Regions from separate parts of the Lysinibacillus sp. JNUCC-52 genome, predicted to be linked through region 2. Evidence: riboswitches for the same ligand, from Rfam matches in the RefSeq annotation. Region 2 holds a riboswitch; the other holds the start of a gene.
What was found. Region 2 has a riboswitch for cyclic di-GMP ahead of JNUCC52_RS18125 (NPCBM/NEW2 domain-containing protein). Riboswitches for the same ligand answer to the same signal wherever they lie in the genome.
Positions count from the first base shown of each region.

Region 1: linked by a shared signal. The riboswitch ahead of JNUCC52_RS20580 (hypothetical protein) and the one ahead of JNUCC52_RS18125 (NPCBM/NEW2 domain-containing protein) in region 2 are both predicted to bind cyclic di-GMP.

Region 1 is NZ_CP065546.1:4,160,216-4,172,830, forward strand. It holds gene JNUCC52_RS20575 (valine--tRNA ligase) at 14-2,659, shown strand; cyclic di-GMP riboswitch class I at 2,785-2,883, shown strand; gene JNUCC52_RS20580 (hypothetical protein) at 2,972-3,373, shown strand; gene JNUCC52_RS20585 (bifunctional folylpolyglutamate synthase/dihydrofolate synthase) at 3,515-4,807, shown strand; gene JNUCC52_RS20590 (bifunctional folylpolyglutamate synthase/dihydrofolate synthase) at 4,804-6,063, shown strand; gene JNUCC52_RS20595 (hypothetical protein) at 6,374-7,024, shown strand; gene JNUCC52_RS20600 (Maf family protein) at 7,123-7,716, shown strand; gene radC (RadC family protein) at 7,749-8,420, shown strand; gene JNUCC52_RS20610 (rod shape-determining protein) at 9,024-10,043, shown strand; gene mreC (rod shape-determining protein MreC) at 10,057-10,968, shown strand; gene mreD (rod shape-determining protein MreD) at 10,968-11,492, shown strand; gene minC (septum site-determining protein MinC) at 11,522-12,190, shown strand; gene minD (septum site-determining protein MinD) at 12,192-12,615, shown strand, end outside.
Region 2 is NZ_CP065546.1:3,676,061-3,688,675, reverse strand. It holds gene JNUCC52_RS18155 (S-layer homology domain-containing protein) at 1-641, opposite strand, end outside; gene JNUCC52_RS18150 (3-hydroxyacyl-CoA dehydrogenase) at 1,117-2,016, shown strand; gene JNUCC52_RS18145 (hypothetical protein) at 2,588-3,229, opposite strand; gene JNUCC52_RS18140 (AraC family transcriptional regulator) at 3,382-3,831, shown strand; gene JNUCC52_RS18135 (ABC transporter ATP-binding protein) at 4,010-4,693, opposite strand; gene JNUCC52_RS18130 (ABC transporter permease) at 4,695-5,729, opposite strand; cyclic di-GMP riboswitch class I at 6,208-6,291, shown strand; gene JNUCC52_RS18125 (NPCBM/NEW2 domain-containing protein) at 6,530-12,334, shown strand; gene JNUCC52_RS18120 (hypothetical protein) at 12,508-12,615, opposite strand, start outside.

The DNA of each region.
Region 1 (12,615 bases), 480 kb from region 2:
AGGAGGAGACAATATGACAGAAAACATTGCAATGCCAACGAAATATGATCCACAATCAATTGAAACAGGTCGCTATGAATGGTGGTTACAAGGTAAATTTTTCGAAGCACAACCTGAAAGCGGAAAAGAACCTTATTCCATCGTTATTCCACCGCCGAACGTAACAGGTAAATTACACCTTGGGCACGCATGGGATACAACGCTACAAGATATTTTAATCCGTATGAAGCGTATGCAAGGTTATGATGCACTTTGGTTACCAGGAATGGACCATGCAGGTATTGCAACTCAAGCAAAAGTAGAAGCAAAATTGCGTGAAGATAATATTACACGTTATGATTTAGGACGTGAAAAATTCCTAGAAAAAACGTGGGAGTGGAAAGAAGAGTATGCTGGACACATTCGCGCACAATGGGCGAAGCTTGGCCTTGCATTAGACTACTCTCGTGAACGTTTCACACTCGATGCAGGTCTATCAGATGCAGTTAAAACAGTATTCGTTCAATTATATGAAAAAGGCTTAATTTATCGCGGGGAGCGTATTATTAACTGGGATCCAGCAGCGAAAACAGCCTTATCTGATATTGAAGTAATCTATCAGGATGTTCAAGGTGCATTCTACCATATGAAATACCCGTTAGCAGATGGCTCAGGCTTTGTGGAAGTGGCAACAACTCGCCCCGAAACAATGCTAGGTGACTCTGGCGTAGCAGTTCACCCGAAAGATGAGCGTTATCAACATTTAATTGGTAAAACAGTTATTTTACCGATTGTCGGTCGTGAAATTCCAATCGTAGCAGATGATTATGTTGATATGGAATTCGGTACAGGCGTTGTAAAAATGACTCCAGCCCATGACCCGAACGACTTTGAAGTTGGTAACCGCCATAACTTAGAACGTATTCTTGTTATGAATGAAGATGGCACAATGAATGAACTTGCTGGTAAATATAATGGCATGGATCGTTTTGAATGTCGTAAACAAATCGTAGCAGATTTACAAGAAGCGGGTGTCTTAATTAACATTGAAGAGCATATGCACTCTGTAGGACACTCTGAACGTTCTGGTGCGGTTGTTGAACCTTACCTATCTGCACAATGGTTCGTTAAAATGCAACCACTTGCAGATGCTTCTTTAGAGCTTCAAAAAGATGAGGAAGGTAAAGTGAATTTTGTACCTTCTCGTTTTGAAAACACATATTCTCGTTGGATGGAGAATATCCGTGACTGGTGTATCTCTCGCCAACTATGGTGGGGACATCAAATTCCTGCCTGGTATCACAATGAAACAGGTGAGATTTACGTAGGGAAAGAAGCCCCTGCTGATGCAGAAAATTGGACACAAGATGAAGACGTATTAGATACATGGTTCTCATCTGCACTATGGCCGTTTTCTACAATGGGTTGGCCAGACGAGGCAAATGAAGAATATCAACGTTACTACCCAACAAGTACGCTTGTAACGGGCTATGATATTATTTTCTTCTGGGTTTCTCGTATGATTTTCCAAGGTATTGAATTTACGGAACAACGCCCATTCAAAGATGTATTAATCCATGGATTAGTACGTGATGGTGAAGGACGTAAGATGAGTAAATCACTTGGTAATGGTGTAGATCCTATGGATGTTATTGAGAAATACGGTGCTGATTCACTTCGTTATTTCTTAGCTACAGGCTCATCTCCAGGTCAAGATTTACGTTATACAACTGAAAAAGTAGAGTCGGTTTGGAACTTTGCTAATAAAATTTGGAATGCTTCTCGTTTTGCATTAATGAATATGGATGGTATGTCATTTGACGAAATCGACTTAACTGGTGAAAAATCAGTTGCTGATAAGTGGATTTTGACTCGCTTAAATGAGACGATTGAACGTGTAACATCGTTAGCAGACCGCTATGAATTCGGTGAAGTAGGACGTGAGCTCTATAACTTCATTTGGGATGATTTCTGTTCTTGGTATATTGAAATGGCGAAATTACCATTGAATGGTGAAGATGAAGCTGCTAAGAAAACGACTCGCTCTATATTAGCTTATGTACTAGACCAAACAATGCGTCTATTACATCCGCTTATGCCATTCATTACAGAAGAAATTTGGCAACACTTACCGCATGAAGGTGAGTCAATTACAGTTGCAGCATGGCCAACGGTACGTGCAGACCTTCACTTTGCTGAAGAAGCAGACAATATGAAGCTTCTTATGGATATTATACGTTCAGTGCGCAATATTCGTGCGGAAGTGAACACACCAATGAGCAAAAAAGTACCATTATACATTTCTGCTAAAGATGCAGCAACCGTTGCCATTCTCGAAGCGAATAAAGGCTATTTAGAAAAATTCTGTAATCCAGAGCCATTAACAATTGGTGAAGGCTTAGAGGCTCCAGGACAGTCTATGACGGCCGTAGTAACAGGAGCAGAGCTATTCTTACCACTTGTAGGACTTATCAACTTAGAGGAAGAGATTGCTCGTCTTGAAAAAGAATTAGAAAAATGGGCAAAAGAAGTGAAGCTTGTTACTGGTAAGTTGTCAAATGAGAAATTTGTATCAAAAGCACCAGAAGCATTGGTTAACGCAGAACGCGAAAAATTAGCGGACTATGAAGGTAAACATGCCGTTGTATTAAAACGTTTAGAAGAACTAAAAAATATGTAATCATAAAAATGATTTATTGAAACAGCAGATGGCGAAAAAGTCATCTGCTGTTTTTCTTTTTATGCGTCAAAAGATATGTATTGAGTTAGGAAAAATTATATAGTATTATACAATGTAGTTAGTATAATAGATAAAGGCAAACTACCCGAAAGGTTAGGACGCAAAGCCTAGGGTCTAAGGTGAAGAGAGAATTGGTTTTTTACTATGATTGCCAGGTTACCATTTAATGTAATTTCATTTAATTTTATGGCTATTCTATGGTGATTAGAATAGCTTTTTTCTTTGTTACAAAAATAATTTTGGAGGTTTTTCATGTCTGGAAATATTGGAACAATAGTAGTGAAGGTGAACAAAGCCTGTGATGATTTAGATTTTGTGAATGCAAGAGGAATAATAGAGGCAAATCTTCTAAAGCTATCGGAAGCAAAATACTATCGCCTATTAAACGCAAGCGGGCGTGTACTTATTAAACATATATTAGCAAATGGCGACGGGCAAAATGAAGTGAAACAAACATTAACACGTACTGATTTCCTAGTGATTAATAAAATTAATGAGTATTGTTCGAACTTTGATATTTCAATGTTGAAAAGAACATTAAAAAACTCATTTGAATTAGTGCAAAGATCAGATGTATTGCCACTTTTAAATAATGATGCAAAAATTATTTTAGACGATATGGGTGCGCTTTTAGGCGTCCATCAATTACATTAATTTGCTGTTTATTTGCAAAAAACTAGTTAAAAACACACAGACAATCACTCCTACAGTGCTTTTCTGTGTGTTTTTAAAATTGTGTCAGAATTGTTTGTGTGCCTGGCACGCTTTATACTAGAGTGAGAGGGAGTGTTTCTTTTGTTTACAACGATAAAAGCATGTACAGATTTTATTTTTACATTAAAAGCGGTTGATCATAAACGTGAGCCATTAGTAATGATGCGCGAAGTATTGGCTCGTTTAGGAGACCCGCAGAACAAGCTACGAACTATACATCTAGCAGGTTCCAATGGCAAAGGGTCTACTGTAAATGTATTGAGGGAGATGTTGGAGAATGCAGGTTATCGAGTAGGGGCTTTTACTTCTCCACATTTAACGCGTGTCAATGAACGGATGACGATTAACGGCATGCAAATTTCGGATGAGCAATTTTTACAATATATGAACAATATCGCTTCAATTATTGAAGCGCATTATAATGGGGACTATCCAAGCTTTTTTGAGGTCGTAACACTTATTATGTTCCAGTATTTTGCTGAAGAAGGAGTAGATTTTGCACTTATTGAAACAGGGCTTGGTGGGCGCTTAGATGCGACCAATGTAATCACACCACTTGTTTCAATTATTACGACAATTTCATTGGAGCATACAGCATTTTTAGGCGATACGTATGCGAAAGTTGCATTTGAAAAGGCAGGGATTATTAAAGAAGGAGTACCTGTTGTGGTGGGCGTTAAAAACGATGAGGCGCTTGCTGTTATTCAAAAAGTTGCACAACAACGTCAAGCCAAATGTTTTGTTTTAGGATACGATTTTCACGTCGTAGCACAAAATCAACGGGTTGGTATGCAATCCTTTAATTATCGTAACGCAAATGTTGAACTAACTGGTATTCAATTAAAAATGGCTGGAGAGCATCAAATTGCTAATGCCAGTCTTGCCATAACAGCAATGGATATTTTACGTGAGCAAGGACATATTCAACTAACAGAACAGGCTATGCTTCAGGCGCTACAAACTGCACAGTGGGCAGGCCGCTTTGAACAATTTATAAATAATATTGTGCTAGACGGTGCCCATAATTCAGAAGGAACCGCCGCATTGATTCAAACGCTTCAGACAGTTTATCCGCATCATCATTATCACTTTATTTATGCAGCGCTTTCTGATAAAGATCATGCAAATAGTATTGCATTAATGGATGCAGTGGCAACTTCTATGTCGTTTACACAAATTGGCTTGCCGAATGCCATGCCAGCTGAAAAATTAGCGATGTTATCAACACATATTAACAAACAATATGATGCGAATTGGCAGGCAATAGTCCAAGCCGTTATACAAAGCAGGGAGCCTCAGGATATTGTTGTTATTACTGGCTCACTTTATTTTATAGCGGAAGTTCGACAATGGTTGAAGGAGGAAACACGATGATTCCTCAGTTTGATCAATATAAGAAAAAATGGGCATTAGCAAGTGATGATATCATTAAGCCTGGACTAACGGCTATTGAAGAAGCTTTAGCACTAGTGGGAAATCCAGAGAGAAAACTACAAATTGTGCATCTTGCAGGTACGAACGGCAAAGGCTCTACACTGACATTTTTAGAGTCGATTGCGCAACAACATGGTTTAAAAGTAGGGAAGTTTATGTCTCCTTGCATTTTAAATGTGCATGATCAAATTCAAGTAATGAGCGAGCCAATTTCTAAATTAGAGATGGATCGCGTTTTTCAACAAATGAAAAGTGCTGGACTTAGTGGGAAGCTGACAGATTTTGAGCTACTAACAGTTGCAGCATTTTTGCACTTTGTCCATAGCGATGTAGATGTGGCATTCATTGAAGCGGGTATGGGGGGCTTACTAGATAGTACTAATGTCGTAATGCCAATTGTCTCCATTATTCCAAGTATTGCGCTTGAACATACGAAATTTTTAGGATCGACAATTGAAAGTATTGCCGAGCATAAAGCAGGGATTATTAAGCAAAATCGTCCTGTTGTTATTGGTGAGGTACCGTTAGAGGCGATGGCCATAATTAATAAAGTTGCAAAAGCAAAGCATGCTCCAATTTTAGAGCTATCAAAACAATTTACAATTGAGCAAATGGATGATGATGAGTGTTATACAAATAAAGAAAAAAACATATGTATTGCCAATCTCACTCGTAAGATGAAAGGGCCACATCAGGGTAATAATATGGCATTAGCCATTACCGCTTTTTTTGAAGTAGCTACAGCATTAGACGTTGCCATCAACGAAGAAAGCATACGCTATGGTATTAAAATGGCAAGTATTTTAGGACGTTTTGAAGAAGTAATGCCTTATATTATTTTTGACGGTGCGCATAATCCAGCAAGTGCAGAAAAATTGGTAGAGACGGTCCGTCGAGAATTTCCTGATGAGTCCATTACGTTCGTTATAGGCATATTAGGTGATAAAGATGTAAAAGAAGTTTTGCAATACTTTGAGCAAATTAGCGATCGTTTTTATTTTGTTGATTTTGATAATCCGCGAGCTATGTCCGCAAAAAATATGGTAGAACTAAGTAATGCACCCCATAAAGCGGTTTTACGTGATTACATTCAATTTATACAACAGCAATCAGAAAACCAGTGCAGAACAATTGTATCGGGCTCTTTATATTTATTAACAGAGGTTCGTAGTAGGTTACTACAATCCAACAATTAGGAACGTCAAATTATAGTTTTATAATTACAAGAAGGACTAGCAATTCGTCATCGTTCTACTGAAAACAACGTAACCTTCCGTTAGTTGAACCACATGTATTATGAAAGCGTCACAGCGTGGAAACAGGCTCTATAGCCGTGTTTAACGTGGAAAATGCACGAAATTAGGCGAGCAATCATGATGTGACGAGCTTTGAAAATTAAAGACGTTTTTTGAAAGTTTATAGCGATAAATTTTTTAGACGAGACGACAACAGTCTCGTCTTTTTTTATGTTTATTTTGATAGGTTGAAATAAGAGGTGATGAACGTATGAAAATTGTTAGTCAGGTAATCAGAAAACAAATAGTGCGCGCAATGCTAATTGGTGGCATCGTGGGGCTTTTTGGGGTAGCCATTTTTTTAGGTGTTCTTCAGGCAAGTACCCAATTTTCTTTAAAAAAGGATAGCGAGGTCGCAAAAAACGAAACGGAAGCACCAGTAGAGGGAAATTCAGAAACAATACCGACAGCAGGAGGTACTGGAACCTCGACAATGTTTTATGCGAGTCAAGCAGGTGTATTTTCTAATTATGAAAGTGCAAGTGCGTTTATAGCAGAACATCCTACACTGCAAGAAAGTGCGATTGTGGAAGTAGAGAGTAAATATTATGTATGGACAAGTATGGTGACAGAGGAAAGTGACTTAGTTTTTTTAAAGGATCCTCCAACATTTAAAAAAGTTTTCAATGTTACTGGCGATAGTTGTAAAGAGCCGACCATTGCAGAAATAACAAATGTATTAGCAGATAAAAATACGAAAAAATTAAATTTTAGTGAGGCAGCAAATGATTCCACATTGCCTTCCGATTGGCAAAGTATTGGCAAGGCAGCAACATCTATTTCTAGTGAAATAAGCATTATCCGTCTTCAAATTTTTGCGCATTACAAATCCAAAAATCCTTGTCTTCAAACGAAATTTTAAGTAAAGAATATAGCCAAAAGTACATTATCTTGATTTTTAGAAAATTTTCAAAAACCACTTTCTCCGTTATGATAGAGAGAAGGAGGAATGGTGAAAAAATGTTTGAAACGAATCATAAATTAGTGCTTGCTTCCGCATCACCACGACGTAAAGAATTGCTTGCGATGCTAGACCTTCCGTTTGAAATTGTGACAAGTGAAGTAGAAGAGACAAGCGTAACCGCAACAACAATGCAAGATTATGTAAAAGGTGTGGCACTTTTAAAAACGCGGGATGTCGCTCAAAAAGTATCAAATGCAACGATTATTGGTGCGGATACGATTGTCGTCTTTGACAATGAGCTACTGCATAAGCCAAAAACACGTGAGGAAGCCATTTCTCACTTAACACGTTTATCAGGCAAGCGTCATGCGGTCATGACTGCTGTTGCCATCATTGAACCAAATGGATTGGAAACGACATTTGTAGAAGAAACAGCTGTTGTATTCCATACTTTATCACAGGAGCTTATAGAAGCGTATGTAGCCTCTGGAGATTCTTATGATAAGGCAGGCGGTTATGGGATTCAAACAGTTGGTACCCTTTTAGTTGAGCGAATTGAAGGAGATTATAACAATGTTGTGGGCTTACCACTTGCAGCGTTGTTCGCGCAATTGGTAGCACGACGAATTATCCAATTTGCGAAGGAGTGAAGCTATTGCCAATAGATGTTATACCAGATATGATGATTCGCGACGTTCATTTAGCAGATCGACCTCGGGAAAGACTATTACGGCAAGGTGCTAAGAGCTTATCCAATCAGGAGCTACTGGCTATATTACTGAGGACAGGCACGAAGGAAGAATCTGTTCTTGTCCTTGCCAATCGTGTTTTAAGTACATTTGAACGTTTACATCAATTAAAACATGCAACAATTGAAGAAATGGTCGCCATAAAGGGTATTGGAGAGGTAAAGGCAATTCAAATATTAGCCGCAATCGAACTCGGAAGGCGCTTGTCTCAAAAGCAAAATGATGATAAATATACGGTTCGTTCTCCGCAAGACGCCGCTGCTTACCTTATGCCTGATATGACCTCTTTAAGTCAGGAACATTTTGTTGTCCTTTTTCTTGATGTGAAAAATCAAATCATTCATAAAAAGACGATTTTTATCGGGGGGTTGAATGCCTCCATTGTGCATCCGAGGGAAATCTTTCGTGAGGCTGTAAAGCGCTCTGCTGCCTCAATTATTTGTGCTCATAATCACCCAAGTGGTGTGCCGACACCGAGTCCAGAAGATATTGAGGTAACGAAAAGAATTCAGGAAGCTGGTTTTATTATTGGTATTGAGTTACTGGATCATATCATCATCGGTGACCACCAGTTTACTAGCTTAAAAGAAAAAGGTTATTTTTAGCACTGTACGCTTAAAGGCTTCCTTGCTGGAGCTTCTAGTAAATAAGCTTCAGCCTTTAGAAGGCACCCCATTACCTAGCTACTCGCCAGCGAATTAGAAAGAGGAATGATGCTTGTGCTTGCAATAGTGGGGCTAGTACGTTTTGCTACAGAACATTTTGCAAATTAAATAGCTTTGGTAACAAGCTGAGCTCTGCAAAAATTTTTGCAGAGCTTTTTAGAATACAAAAGGCGTTAATGCTCCGAAATGCGTTTTTTCTTGGTAATAAATTTTTCTAGTTTATTTTAGGGACAGTATAGTTTGAACGGTTTTTAAGCATTTTAATAAAAAATGAACCTTTTTGATTGAATGACGTTATTGTATTCGTAGAAAAATATCTATAGCATTCACAAAAATTGGTAGCCTATAATGCGTTGTCTTACATGAAAAAAAATAATATGCTAATCTATACGTACTATTTTTAGTTTAAGAGGGAATTAAAATAGTAAGTTTTCTGCAAGATGAGGTATGTGGCACTACAAATTCTTGCATTTATCCGTTATAATGAACGGTATGATTTTATGTCAACGATAGTATGGCTTAAATAGAAAGGGAGTACACAATTTGTTTGGATTAGGTAGTAAAGATGTCGGGATTGACCTTGGCACAGCGAATACATTAGTTTTTATTAAAGGGAAGGGGATCGTTTTACGCGAGCCTTCAGTAGTAGCAAAAAACACAAAAACAGGAGACATCGTTGCAGTTGGTAATGATGCGAAAAATATGATTGGCCGTACACCTGGATCAATCGTGGCGATTCGTCCGATGAAAGATGGCGTTATTGCTGATTATGATATTACAACAGCGATGATTGAATATTATTTAAAAGAAGCTTGTAAAAATTCTGGCGGAAATTGGAAAAAACCGAATGTAATGATTTGTGTGCCATACGGTATTACATCGGTAGAGCAACGTGCAGTTATCGATGCTTCTCGTCAAGCTGGTGCAAAAGAAGCCTTTACAATTGAAGAACCATTTGCAGCTGCTATTGGAGCAAACTTACCTGTTTGGGATCCAACTGGTTCTATGGTTGTTGATATCGGTGGCGGTACAACTGAAGTAGCAGTAATCTCTTTAGGTGGTATTGTGACAAGTGAATCTGTACGTATTGGCGGGGATGCTATGGATCAATCAATCATTTCATATATCCGTAAATCGTATAACTTAACAATTGGTGAACGTACTGCAGAAGCAGTTAAAATGGAAATTGGGACAGCATTCGCTGAAGGCCCAGAAGAGAAAATGGAAATTAGAGGTCGTGACCTTTTAACAGGTTTACCAAAAACAATTGAGATTTCGTCTCAGGAAATTTCAGATTCATTGCGTGAAGCGGTATCGTCAATTATTGACGGTGTACGTAAAACGTTAGAACAAACACCTCCAGAATTATCTGCAGACGTGATGGAGCGAGGTATTGTGTTAACTGGTGGTGGCGCATTGTTAACGAATTTAGACAAAGTTATTAGCCGTGAAACAAATATGCCTGTATTTATTGCAGAAGATCCATTAGACTGTGTAGCTATTGGAACAGGTAAAGCTCTAGATCATATTGATCTAATTCGTCAACAACAAGTAAAAGGGTAAGGAGGTTTAGGCAATGCCACATTTTTTTTTCAATAAGAAATTAATACTGCTATTAGTGGGCATGGTTTTTCTTGTGGCATTGATTAGCTTCTCATTACGAGATCGGACGAACGCAACTTTACCAGAGCAAATTATTAAAGATACTGTCGGCGTCGCGCAATCTATTGTTGCGAAGCCGGCGAATTACATAGCTGGTATTTTTAATAATATTGACTCCCTCTTAAACACGTACGAAGAAAACAAACGTTTAAAAGCACGCTTAGAAGATTTTGCAGCTGTACAAGCCGAAGCATTGGTATTAAAATCTGAAAATGAAAAGCTATTAGAACTTACAAAGTCAGAAAGTTTAAAGGCGTTTAATCCTATTCAAGCAACGGTTATTGCTAGAAATCCAGACCAATGGGAAGAAAAGATTATTTTAGATAAAGGTTCATCCCATGGTGTAGAAAAAAATATGGCAGTTATGACAGCGAAAGGGCTAATCGGTAAAATTACGTTAGTGACTCCTTTCACCTCTGAGGTTGAGCTTTTATATACAAATAATCCTAATTATCGTGTGTCAGCGATGGTTTTAGGAGAAAAAGAAGCATACGGTTTAATCGAGGGCTTTGATAAAGAACGAAATGAACTCATTATGAAGCGAATCGATTCTAGCTTAAATGTGAAGGAAGGCGAAAAAGTAGTTTCTTCAGGTTTAGGTGGTATTTTCCCTAAAGGTGTACCAATCGGAGAAATTACGGAAGTTAGCACAGATGATTTTGGCTTAACGAAAATGGCTTATGTAAAACCATCTGCTGATTTTTCTCTATTAGAAAATGTTGTTATCGCAAAACGATCATTAACAGTTATTGATGGTTCTGACGGAGAAGCAACGAATGAAGATTTAACAAATCCACAAAAGGTTACTGAAGAGGGGGAAAAGTAATGGTTCGGTTTCTTATTCCCTCTGTTGCAGTATTGCTATTTTTACTAGAACCAGAGTTTGCTATGCTGTCACCGATTGAAGTGGGCGGGCATGTCTATTATCTAGTACCTCGATTTCTAATTCTATACTTAATATTTATATCCATCTATTACAGCCGTCAACGAGCGGTAATGTATGGACTTTTTTTTGGTGTCTTGTATGATGTGTTTTACATTGATATTATTGGATTATACTCGGTACTATATCCGCTAATTTGTTTTTTAGCAGGGTCTATCGTGAAAATAATTCATCAGCACTTAGTTGTGACTACAACTATTTCAGTTGTTTTAGTAGCAATTTTAGAATTCGTACTTTATCAATTCTTCTATCTAATCGCTTTTACAACGATACCGTTAACGGATTTCTTACAATCACGACTACTGCCAACAATCATTGCGAATACGTTATTTTTAATGATTCTTGGTTGGGCCTTCAAGTATCTAATTAATGCGCGTGTCTTACAGAGAGCACGTGAAGTTTCTTAATATCAAGAGCAACGTGAGGTGAGGCATTCATGAAAAAACAATTAGTTAATATGAAGGGAACAAAGGATGGTTTTGTTCTTCGTTTAGACGATCAATGTTCGTATGCCGATTTAGTAGAAGAGCTAAAGCGAAAAGTTTCAGAAGGCGGTATCGATGGTAAAGTAGATGTACAATTACATTTAGGCTATCGATACTGTTCAGATGAACAAGTAAAAGAGTTAGTGAAAATTGTTCAAGAATCAGAACAATTAGTAGTAGCAAAAGTGCAAAGTGAAGTACTGACTGTCCATGAGAGCAACAAGAAAATGATAGAAAGCCAACAAGATACATATGTAGGAGTGGTCAGATCGGGACAAGTTCTACGTGCCTCAGGGGATATAGTAATTGTGGGGAATGTGAATCCGAATGGACGGGTAGAAGCTGGTGGTAATGTATACGTCCTTGGCAGACTAAAGGGAATTGTACATGCAGGTGTACATGGAAATAGGGAAGCAATCATTGCTGCCTCTCGTTTAGAAGCCACACATATTATGATTGCTGATCAGGTTGAAGCAATGTCAGATGAACATGTAAAAGCTATCAATCAAGCAGACATGGCTTGTGCATTTATCGGCTATGATGGGCGTATTGCGTACGATCAAATTCATGCGTTAAAAAATATTCGACCATTATTAAATGTGTCTAAGGGAGGAAGCTAGTGTGGGAGAAGCGATCGTCATAACTTCAGGTAAGGGCGGTGTCGGTAAAACGACAACAACGGCTAACCTCGGGACTGCATTGGCTCTACAAGGGAAAAAAGTATGTTTAGTAGATACAGATATTGGCTTGAGAAATTTAGATGTGATTCTAGGTCTCGAAAACCGTATTATTTATGATTTAGTTGATGTTGTTGAAGGACGTTGCAAAATCCATCAAGCATTGATTAAAGATAAACGTGTAGATGATAAACTATTTTTATTACCTGCTGCTCAAACGACAGATAAAAATGCTGTCACACCTGAGCAAATGGAGAGCTTAGTAGAGGAATTAAAGAGAGACTATGATTATGTTTTAATAGATTGCCCTGCTGGTATTGAGCAAGGTTATCGCAATGCGGTAGCAGGTGCAGACCATGCAATCGTTG
Region 2 (12,615 bases):
ATTGCAGCTAATTGCCCACGAGTGACTTGCCCATTCGGATTGAATGTCGTATCAGTAGTTCCAGTTACAATGCCAGCTTGATAAAGTAATTGGATATAGCTTTCAGCCCAATGGCCAATCGCATCTGTAAAATACCCACCTGGTTTTAAATCAAGGTCAGCACGGTTAAATACTGTAATTAAATCATTCATATCTGCATTACTTGCTGCTTCCCATTTCCCCGCTGTAAAAATTTCAGCCTTGAAGCCATTGCCAGATTGAGTAATGCGCATTTGAATCGCATCGCCGAACAACTTTTTAAACTCATCAAAGTTTTCTTGTAACGCCTGTTCCCCTTCTGGGAATAAGTTTGTCCCATCTGTATAGGATGCCATTATTGCTTTAAGGGACATTTTTATCGTAATGCTATTTTTAGTTGTAACTAATGTTACATCATCATTTTCAAAGCCTAACTTAGAAAGTAAAAACATTTTGTAAATATCTTGATAGGACATCGATTGTACTTGATTTGTCGATGCAACGACTTGTTTTGGATGAATAATGTTGGCAACTTCTACTTTTTCTTGTGCATGTGCTTGTAAGCCAAAACCTCCTGTAAAACATGCAATACTTAGAGCTCCAGCTAAAATTGTTTTCTTCATTCTTCTTACCCCTCTTTCAATTCATAAACTCAGTTTACTAAAACACCTATTAACAAATCTATAAATATATGTAAATTATTGAAAATTATATAATAGACCTATTTTTACACAATCATACAGTCCGACTAAATCATTATGTATCTAAGTCTAAATATTCGAAGTAATTATCTACTAAAGGTTTAAATACCTATAAATTTAAAATATTACATAATAATCCTTTTTCGCTATTTTGTATATTTCTTATAGTCTCCATTCAATAAATGAATATAGGTAATGGTTATATTCCTTCTTGATAAGCACATACTTGAAAGTATAAATTTCTGTAGTAATCAAACATAATTTTATACCATTATAATATTTGAGTTTATAATTTGATTTTCATTCATTGAAAGCAGTAGTATGAAATTGTAATAAGAAAATTATTTTATTTAGAAACTATTATATTAACGTAACTATTTCAGAGGAGGAAGTCAGGATGAATTATCAAAACATTACTGTAGCAGGAAGTGGCGTATTAGGAAGTCAGATTGCTTATCAGTCTGCTTTTAAAGGATTCAACGTTACTGTATACGATATTAATGACGATGCTTTAAAAAATGCACAGGAGCGCATTACAAAGTTAAAACCATTATACCAACACGATTTGGGCGCAACACAGGAAGAAGTAGATGCTGCATATGCTCGTCTTACTTTTAAAAGCGACTTAGCAGAGGCTGTAGCAAATGCAGATCTTGTTATTGAGGCTATTCCTGAAGTTGTAAAAATCAAAACAGAATTTTACACAAACCTTGGCAAAGTTGCTCCAGCAAAAACAATTTTCGCCACAAACTCATCTACTTTATTACCAAGTCAATTTGCTGAAGCTACAGGTCGCCCTGAGAAATTTTTAGCATTACATTTTGCTAATACGATTTGGGTAAATAATACAGCCGAAATTATGAAACATCCAGGTACAGATATGAAGGTGTTTGATGAAGTTGTTGAATTTGCTCGAGCTATTGGAATGGTGCCGTTAACATTATATAAAGAACAACCTGGCTATATTTTGAACTCTCTACTCGTGCCATTTTTAGATGCAGCTGAAATGCTATTAGTAAAAGAAGTATCTGACCCTGAAACAATCGACAAAACTTGGATGATTGGGACAGGCGCTCCTCTTGGACCATTTGCTATTCTAGACGTTGTAGGTATTAATACCGCTCATAACATTGTAGAGGCAAAAGCTGCTGCAACTGGTGATGAAAACATGAAAAAGCTAGCAAACTTATTAAAAACAGAGTACATCGATAAAGGCAAATTAGGACGCGCAACAGGAGAAGGCTTCTACAAATATCCTAACCCAAGCTTCTCTAAACCTGATTTCCTTAAAAAATAAGTGCCTGGCACTCAAACAATTAACTACAATTTACTACGCTCGTCATCCATTTGATGACGAGCATAATAAAAATCCACTGTGCCCTAAAAATGCGCAGTGGATTTTTTTAATACAGGGAAAGTGTCAGGCACCCAAACAATTTCGTATCTAAATAGCTCCCCCACAAGGATTAACTTAGTAAAAATCTACGGAGACTCCTGCGGGAACGCACGTAACGTAAGACGCAACAAGCCGCGCGTCAGCAAGGGTTGCAGCTTACGTCGTGCCCTCGGAAAGCGCAGTAGATTTTTACGTTTTTTGGAGCCAATATTATGCTGGAACTGAGTGTCAGGCACCCACACAATTTCGTATCTAAATAGCGCTCCCACAAGGATTAACTGAGTAAAAATCTACGGAGACTCCTGCGGGAACGCACGTAACGTAAGACGCAACAAGCCGCGCGTCAGCGAGGGTTGCAGCTTACGTCGTGCCCTCGGAAAGCGCAGTAGATTTTTACGATTTTAGGAGCCAGTATTATGCTAGAACTGAGTGTCAGGCACTCACACAATTGCCACCCACACAATTTTATCTTCTACTCATTTAATACTTCCCCTTGCGAATTCATTACTTTCACCTTATATTCATTGATCGGAGTCCCTTCATTTTTCTCTTGTGAACGTAAAATTCCATATATGATTTCTTCCATTTCTAATGCAACCTTTTGTGCATTTTTCTCCGAACCAATGATAGAAGTTTGCACAGTAATAAATGTGTGATGATCTGTCGTTATATTTTTAAATACATCAAATTCTTGAAGCCCTACTACAATTGCTTTCAAAAAATTAGAAAGCTCTTTATCTATAAGTTTTTTATCATCCTGTTCTGAGGTAAATTCCCACCTTTCAAAAATAACTGTGTAGTCCTTAAATGGAGAAGTTTCCATAACACTTTTTGCAATCGGCTCCATATCTTTTTTTACTAAATTAAAATAATCCTCATCTGCTACAACTTGTAACACTAATTGTTTCTTTGGCGTCGTTTTCACATCAACTCCAACATATATTTCACGCAGTTTTTCTTTCAATTTCGCAATGCTTAACTGTTCTTTCGTAATGAAAGATTGCTGCACCTCTTTATTTTCCGTACTTTCAACCTCCATAAGTTTTGCGACTAGGCTAAATATAGCTACTGCCATAGTAATGATTCCTACAAATATCCATTTCCTTTTAAACATGCTATCCCCCCTACTTAAGAAGGTATGTCATCGAAGACATAAAAAATGCCCTAACCGAATGCATAGAGGATGTTCCCTCAAAAAAACTTTTAAAAAGCACTTGAGAAACATTTTTAATCATATTACCTTTACTTAGGAAGGGGGATGAAATATTGAAAATTACTATCGAAGAATTGGCAGAATCAAAAATTGCCTACTTTAGAAACGTCGGTGAATACGGTGAAGAGCACAACAAAGAGCTAATGGAATCTTTTAAACAATGGGCACAGCTAAATGCCTTATTTGAGGATTCACCCATTTTTGCCATTCCTCAAGATAATCCTGAAGTTACACCTAAAGAAGAGTGTCGATATGATGTTTGCGTCATGATTCCAAATGATTTCCATGTGGCAAAGCCTGCTCAGAGTGGAACATTACCTGGCGGGAAATATGCAGTTTTCTTGTTAGACCATACGAAAGAGGCAGTCAGCGAATTTTGGGGTAATATTTTTTCTGAAATCGCCAAAAATCATCTATCCATCAGACAACAGCCAATCATTGAAAGATATACATTGCAAATGATTGATAATCATCTATGTGAAATATTAGTCCCTATTCAGTAAAACCTATTTAGCATTTCTAGTCGATAGAAGCGAAGGCGATTGAGCTTTACAGATTATAGTCGGCTACGCAGAAAGTAACCGCCATATTAGAGGAAAACAGCATACAGCAAAAAAGCGTTAGATTGACATGGGTGTCAATCTAACACTTTTTCCGAAAACCTTTTAGACTATAAATGAATCACACATTTTGAACAATTTTGCCATCATTCATTTTAATGACTTGATCTGTATAAGCTAACATTTCTTCGTCATGAGTAACCATTAACGTTGTAATGTTTAATGTTTTGGTAAGGTCTCTAATTAACTCCATGACGTCCTTCGATCTTTTGGAATCTAAACTTGCTGTAGGTTCATCGGCAAAAAGAACTTTCGGTTTATGAATAATCGCTCGCGCAATGGCTACTCGTTGCTTCTCTCCTCCTGATAAGGACGAAGGATATGCATTTTTCCGATGGTCCATCCCTACTAATTTTAAAATACGCTCTACCTCTCTTTGCTGCTCGTGTTTCTTTAATGCTGATTCCGACACTTCGAGCATAAGTAATAGCTGTTCTTCTACTGTTAGAAAGGGAACTAAATGTGCAAATTGAAAAACAAAACCAAATTCACTTGCCCGCACTTGTCGCACTTGCTCAGCAGTCAAAGCCGTCATATTTTTCCCTTGAAAAATTACTTGGCCCTGCGATGTAGGTTGTAGCCCAGCAGCAATCGTTAATAGTGTACTTTTACCAGACCCCGAAGCACCTACTAAAGCTGTTACTTCTCCTTCTTTAAGCGTCATATTAATGCCTTTTAATATTTCTTCTTGCACTTCACCATTCGTAAACGTTTTTCTAACATTCTCCATTGTAAATAGTGTCATATTAGACCTCTCCTTGCTGTATCGCTTGTAATGGCTGAATTTTTTTAATTTGAACACCTGAAATCGTTGCACCAATAAATCCAATAATAAGGAATACAATCGACAATTGTGTTGTCGTTGCCAAACTTAAACTAAACGGCATTCCTTGCGGTGCAATTTGATTAAAAATTTGACTCAGTGCAATCGATAACGCCAGTGAAATAACGGTAATAACGACCATTTGCGTCCAAATCATTTTAAATAGCTTACTTGTTTTTAAACCGATTGCTTTTAAAATACCGTACAAACCAATCTTTTGAACGTTCATCATATAGAAAAAGATTGCAAACAACATGCCACTAATCACAACTAAAAACCAAACAATCATATTAAGAGACATCTGTTCTGCGCTATAACTAGGAATCGTATTTAAAAAATCACTTTTCGAAAATGCTTGTAAGCCCGTATACGCTTGTGAAGCATCTCCATCTGGCGTGAAAACTAATTGCATTTCATCAACTCGATAAATTTCTTTGTAATCCTCCATGCTAATATAAGCTACAGGTGCATGACTATATTTCTTTTGCTCAACAAAGCCTTTTACAATAAACTTGCCACTAAATTGATTATTCGTTACTGTATCGCCTACCTGTATACCTTTATCCTTTAGTGAGCTATCTAAAATAATTTCCTCATGTTTCACATTTTCAAATAGTGGTGAATCGGTAGCAGTGACAAAGGCAACGCTTTGTTGCTTGCCAGCCTCATCATTTATAAAGCCCATTTGAATTGAAAAAGCTACAGCGTCCTTTTGTTTGTTTAACATGTCATTTTGGGTACTGCTATCTATTTTTGACAGATTGTACGTTTCATCTGCCTCCTCATTCATATAAAACTGTCCTGCTGGTAAATCTTTAATTAACGCAGCATTGTCTTGTGATAATCCATTTGCCAAACCTGAAATAATAAAGGTTAGTAAACTCACCAGAAAAACAATGGAACCTAAAATCACAAATCGCACTTTATTTTTCTTCATTTCTTTTAAAGCCAGGTTCATCTTAAAACCCCTCCTATTTCTTTTCACATTTTTAGAATATAGAGCCTACATGAACAGAGCATGAACTGAAAATGAACGGAGAATGAACAAACCATTACAAATGAAATATTGTACCTCATTAAAGTAAAAAACCTTCTACTCATAAAACAAAGTAGAAAGTTAACAGTTCTAAAACCAGAAAAACATGTACAGCAATATTTTAGCATTCCACCATTTTGAAAGTTGTTTTCGCTAATTGTGTACTAATGTCGCCGCTGAAAATATTTTTGTTTATCAACACGTGACAAAAGTAGTTTACAACTAAACTACCCTTCTCTTACTAAAGTAATTTACACCTAACATAATGCCTATCAATAGAATACATTATTATACCATTCAGTCATAAACCTTCACCATTTTACCCTAAAGAAGGGTGGTAAAATATAGGACAAATTGTTCTGTGGTAATTATTTTCACTATGCTATTCTTTATAGTAGAAAAATTGAATAGGCAAACCTAAGGAAATTTAGGGACGCAAAGCTATAGGGACTAAGGTTTATAACTATGTCAGCCAGTTGCCGAAGAGTACATACTACTTTTTGTTTAGTAAGGTCATAAAAAAACAAATTACTGAAAAATATTTTTTTAATATAACTTCTAAAAGATAAATCGTTTATCTTTTAGTTTTTCAGTGCCCATTACAAATGGGTATATTTGTATATTTTTTATATCCTTATTTGAGATAAAGCTACTCTTTTGTGAGTAGTTTTTTTATGTACTCCATAGGAAGAAATTCAAAACTTCATAAGGAGGAATGTAATATGAAAGTTGTAAAGATTGTAACCGTGTCTGCTCTAGCTTTAAATTTAGTAGGCGGACCATTGAATGTTTTGGCAAGTGAAAATCCTAATGGGAATATTGTCAAAACTACAGCTGAAGCAAGTACTAAGCATTCGATCGCTTCAGTGAAGAAATTTGATTTGTATGGTAAGGATATTTTAAAAGCATACGATGATGTATTTAAAATGGCCATTACAAACATTAAGTCGATTACGAACAACGGTGGAAAATATGCAAATTCATCTATTGATAAAGCAATTGATGGCGACATGAATACCCACTGGGAAACTGGAAAGCCAAATAGTGCATCGTTCACAAACGAAGTCGTAATTCAGTTCAATGAAGCAACTACGTTAAATAGAATGATTTATGCAGCTCGTCAATCATCTACAAAAGGCAAAGGCTTTGCCCAACAGTTTGAGATTTATAGCTCAACAACGGATGCAGGTGATGACTTTACACTTGTTTCATCAGGTGAATATAAAGGATCTACTGGTGATATCGTTGAAATTCAGTTCCAACCTACAGAATTTAAACGAGTAAAATTCGTATTCACAAAAGCAAATCAAGATTGGGCAAGTGCTTCAGAGTTTCAGTTTTATAAAGAAGATACAATCTCTGACAAAATGGCAACTCTTTTTACTGACGACACAATGAGCGCTGTTAGTGACAAGTTCCATTCGATTGATGCAATCAATCAATTAGATGCTGAAGCACAAGGACATCCGTTCTACGCTCAATTTAAAGAAGATATCGACAATGCAAAAGCACTACTAAGCACAGAAGCAATCGATGCAACAACAGCAGTAACTTCAACATTTAGCCATTTTGCAAACGAAGCCTACTCTCAGTTATTTAGAATGGACTACAAAAACATTAAGAGCATTCGCAATAACGGCGGGCACTGGGCTAGTGCTGTTATAGAAAATGCCATCGATGGTAATGTCAATACATATTGGGAAACGAATAGTAGCAACACAGCTACATTCTCAAATGAAGTAGAAGTCGAATTTATAGAGCCTGTAACATTAAATCGCGTTGTCTATGGAGCAAGACCATCGGACCGTAAAGGCTTTGCAGAGGAATTTGAAATTTACGCTTCACAAACATCCAAAGGTGATACTTATGAGCTTGTTGCAACAGGTAAACATAATATGGTTGCTGGATTAGTAGAAGCGAAGTTTGAACCAACAACATTTAAACGAGTGAAATTCAAATTTAAAAAGTCCAATCAAAATTGGGCAACACTTTCTGAATTAGCGTTCTATAAAGAAGATACAGTAAACGATAAGATGGCGAAGTTATTTACAGATGGAACGATGAATACTGTTTCACCAGAATTCAATAGTATCGAGCTAATTCATGCACTAGAAGAAGAAGCAAAATCGCATCCACTATATACTACTTATCAAGAAAACATTGAGTTAGCTAAGAAAGTCATTAAAGGTGAGGTCGTTACAGAAGGAAGAATTATCGTAGCGGAACAACACGGCAACATGGTGAAGCATGCTAACGAAAACTTAAAAATCGGTTTAGGTAATAACCTTCAACCAACAGGGCTTGCTGCCCAACCAGGCGATGAAATCATCGTTTATGTTGACGCAGTGGCAAATGGTCCACTACCTCGCTTATCCTTTACACAACAAGAAGGTGCTTGGAACAGTTGGAGAAGAGATGTCAGCTTAAATGTTGGTAAAAACGTGATTACGGTGCCTGCTATTCCAAAAACTTCAGCTTATAACAAGGCTGTTACACCAGGGGGCACAATTTACATTGATAACCCTTATACAGCTGAACAGCAAGGAAAAGCACCGACATTACGTTTTGAAGGCGTTGAGCGAATTCCTTTTGCAACGAAATCGACGAATGTTGATGAGTTCAAACAATTTTTAATCGACTATAAGAAGAAGTTAGATGAAGACAAAGCGAAGCATCCAAAGGTTGAAGATCGAGAAGTACTTGATATCGTAGAAGTTGTTAGTGACCATTTATTCTGGACAGGTACTGCAACAGGTGCTTATAAAACGTATATTGAAAATGGCTATAGCCCACTACAAACTATTGAATCGTACAATCGTCTAATGGACGAATTATTTAAATATAACGGTTTAGATGGTCATAATGAAAAAAATGATCCGAAATTAATTCGAGAAAATGTACGACTTGCGCAGCCTTATGCATATATGTATGCAGCTGGCGATCATATCGGCACATTAGATGATGTTGTGTCTGATATTTTAGTACCTATCGAAGAAAAAGGCGGATCATGGGGCGTTATACATGAAATCGGGCACCGTATGGATATCGGCGTAAGAACTTACGGTGAAGTAACAAATAATATGCTACCACAGTATATGTCAGGATTTTACGGCAAAATTGATGAACGTATTCCATATGAGTCGAACATCTATAAAAACGTACTGAAAGAAAACACAAAAGATTATAACGACCAAGGCCTATTTGAAAAACTTGCTGTTTATTGGCAACTTGAAATGTATAGTCCAGGCTATTGGGGTAAATTAAACTCATTATATCGTGAACGTAATGTTTCATTAAAAGATGGTGAACAATCTAAGCAACAATATTTAGTCGAATTCTCTTCAGAAGTACTTGGTTTAGATTTAAGTGAACATTTTGCTCGTCACGGGTTTGTTGTAACTAACGAAACGAAAGAAAAAACAAGCAAATATCCAAAACCAGATAAAAAAATATGGTATTTAAATAATAGTGCATTCGACTATAAAGGTAATGGTTTGAAAGGTAAAGAAGTAAATGTATCATTTGCTGCAAACCAAGCTGCCAAAACTAATACATTAAATTTATCAATCGATAAAGCCTACCAAGATGATTTCTTAGGCTATGAAATTTATCGAGATGATGAATTAATCGGCTTTACTAGCACTGCACAATTTATCGATAAAAATGTGGATACAACAAAAAATTATACGTATAAAGTGGTTGGTTATGACAAGAAGTTAAATACACTAAAACCAGTAGAGGTTAAGGCATTTACACCTTCCCTATCTACTGAAGACTTTGTCACTATTAAACTACATCAAGCATTTGATCCAATGGATTATGTAAAAGCAATTTCTTATAGTGGTAAAGATATTACGAAAACAATTAGCATCAAATCCAATACGGTAGATGTTACACAAAAAGGTAGCTATGAAGTTGTTTATGAAATAAATGATGAAGGCATCAAACAAACAAAAACAATGAACGTCAACGTTATAAGCGACATGCAATATATTTCTGATATGACAGCGAAATCGGCAAAAGTAGGTTGGGGCTCATTACAAAAAGATAAATCAATTGCTGGCGGTACCATTACATTACTAAGACAAGGTATGGATGCTACCTACGCAAAAGGGCTTGGTGCTCATGCAAACTCTGAAGTCGTATATGATATTGAAGGAAAAGGCTTTGATTTCTTTGAAAGCTATATCGGCATCGATCAAGCAGCAAAAGGCCAAAAATCTTCTGCTACTTTTGAAGTATGGGTCGATGGTGAAAAGAAATTTGCAAGTGATGTCTTCAGAGCCAATACTGACCATGGCTATGTTAACATTCCTGTTACAGGTGCAAATGAAGTAAAGTTAATTACAACGGATGCCAATGATAGCGGCAATTCATCCGACCATACAATTTGGGCAGATGCTAAATTTGGTAAAGACTCAAGTCTCCCTACGTTAAAATTATCTGAAGACTTGACTCTCGTTAAATTAAACAGTGAATTTGATGTTCTAAAAGATGTAACTGCCTCTGATATTGAGGATGGCGATTTAAGCAAGCACATCCAAGTAACAACGAATGGCTTCAATACAAATAAAACAGGTATTTACCAAATCGAATATACAGTAAAGGATAGTGATCATAACGTTGCAACAGCGACAAGAAATGTATATGTCTATAGCGATGAGAAATTCGCCTCAGATATTGGCTGGAAATCTGCTCAAACAGCGTATAGTACTGTCAACAAAGACAAATCTTCTTCAGGTGGTTCAATAAAAGTATTAACAAATGGAGACGTGAAGGAATTTGCCAAAGGGATTGGTACACACGCAAACTCTGAAATCGTCTATGATTTAACAGATAAAAACTACGATTACTTTGAAACACTTGTTGGTATTGATCGCAATATCGCTGAAAACGGAAATTCTAGCGTGACATTTAAAGTATTAGCTGATGGGCAAGAAGTATATAACAGTGGTGTTATGAAATATCAAACAGAAGCAAAACTTGTGAGAGTACCGCTTCAAGGTGTGAAAGAATTAAAACTAGTTGCTAATGATTCTGGCAATGGCAATGCTTCAGATCATGCAAACTTTGCTGACGCTAAATTCTATCTTTCAAATGGTAAGCCAGAATTAACAATTCCTAAATCAGTCGCAACAACAGTAGGAACGCCTATTAATATCGACGAAACCTATTCAGCAATCGACGCTGAAGATGGTGATTTAACGTCTCAAGTACAAGTTACTGGCTTAGAACAAGTGAACTTCAATCGAGCTGGTCACTACGACATTACGTACACAGTCGTGGATAGTGATGGCAATGAAGTAACGAAAAAACGCACAATTTCTGTAGTAAATATGGAAGATTATCATTACTTAACTGATTTTGAATGGCAATCTACACAAAACAGCTATGCAGCACCTGTTAAAGATATCTCTATTAGTCACCATGCAATCCGCTTAACAGGCGACGATGGTCGTGAGAAAACATATGAACGAGGCATCGGTGCACATTCAAACTCAACCATCATCTATGATTTAACAGATAAAAACGCAGATATCTTCTCTGCTTATGTTGGTGTGGACCGTCAAATGTATGGTTCAATCGGCTCTGTTACATTCCAAGTGTTTGTTGATGGCGAAAAACAATTTGACAGTGGCTTAATGCAATCTCGTGACCCTGAAAAGTACATTGAAGTAAACGTGACTGGCGCGAAAGAATTGAAACTTGTCGTAACAGACGGTGGCAATGGCAATGGCTCTGACCATGCATCATGGGGTGATACAAAATTACACTTTGCTAATGCTGATCGCGTATTCACTGAAGATTTAACAGTAGCACTTGAAGATGCGAAAACTATTAACTTAGAAAACTATACAGAAGAATCAATTCAAGCTTTACAAGCGAGCATGGCGAAAGCTGAAGAACTGCTTGCAAATGCACAAGCTACGCAAGCCCAAATCGACCAAGCTTTAGAGGAGCTAACACAAGCAAAAGCTTCGCTCGTAGAAATTGACTTTAATCAAATCATTGCGATTGCCGACAACCATCTTAAAGTGGCTATTCAGCAAACACTTGGACTGTCTGGAGAAATCACTTTAGGTGATATGATTACACTGACAAGTCTACATGCACCAAATGCTCGTATCTCAAGTCTAGAAGGCTTACAATATGCTAAAAACTTAACATCCCTCGATATTTCGGGTAATAGTATTTCAGATTTCTCACCATTGAAAAATCTAAGTCAATTAGACAACATTACTGCACACCCACAAGTTGTGGAGGTATCTAGCTTAACGGGGCCAGAACTAACAGTGGAAAATCTAGTTAAAGGATTAGATGGAAACTATCTAAACCCTTACCAAATAGCACTTAGAAATACGAAAACAATGAAAGAAATTTCAGTAGATGTGGACCAACTTGCACCGAATGCAGACCACTTTACAATCGATCTTTCTCAAGAAGAACAAGGCATGTACATGCTAGTCATTGCGTATAAGCTAAACGCAGATACACTTATCCAATTAACTTATTTTGTAAAAAACTAGCCATGTTGCTGTCATAAAAACTCCTCCCCTTTTAAATAAACGCCTACGGATTGTCCGTGGGCGTTTTTGATTGTAGATAAATGCGTGCTTACAAGAAAAACCCCAAACGTCCCGCTTTGGTGAAGCGTTCCTATTCGAGGTTTAATTCATATTCTCTATTCACTATGCCATCATCAATGAACTTTAATAAGAGCTTCCAAATCTAACTCACTCATTTTAAAATACGTGATGAATCGTTTGGACAAAGCTTGTGTGATGGCCTCACTTTGTTCATCATTTAA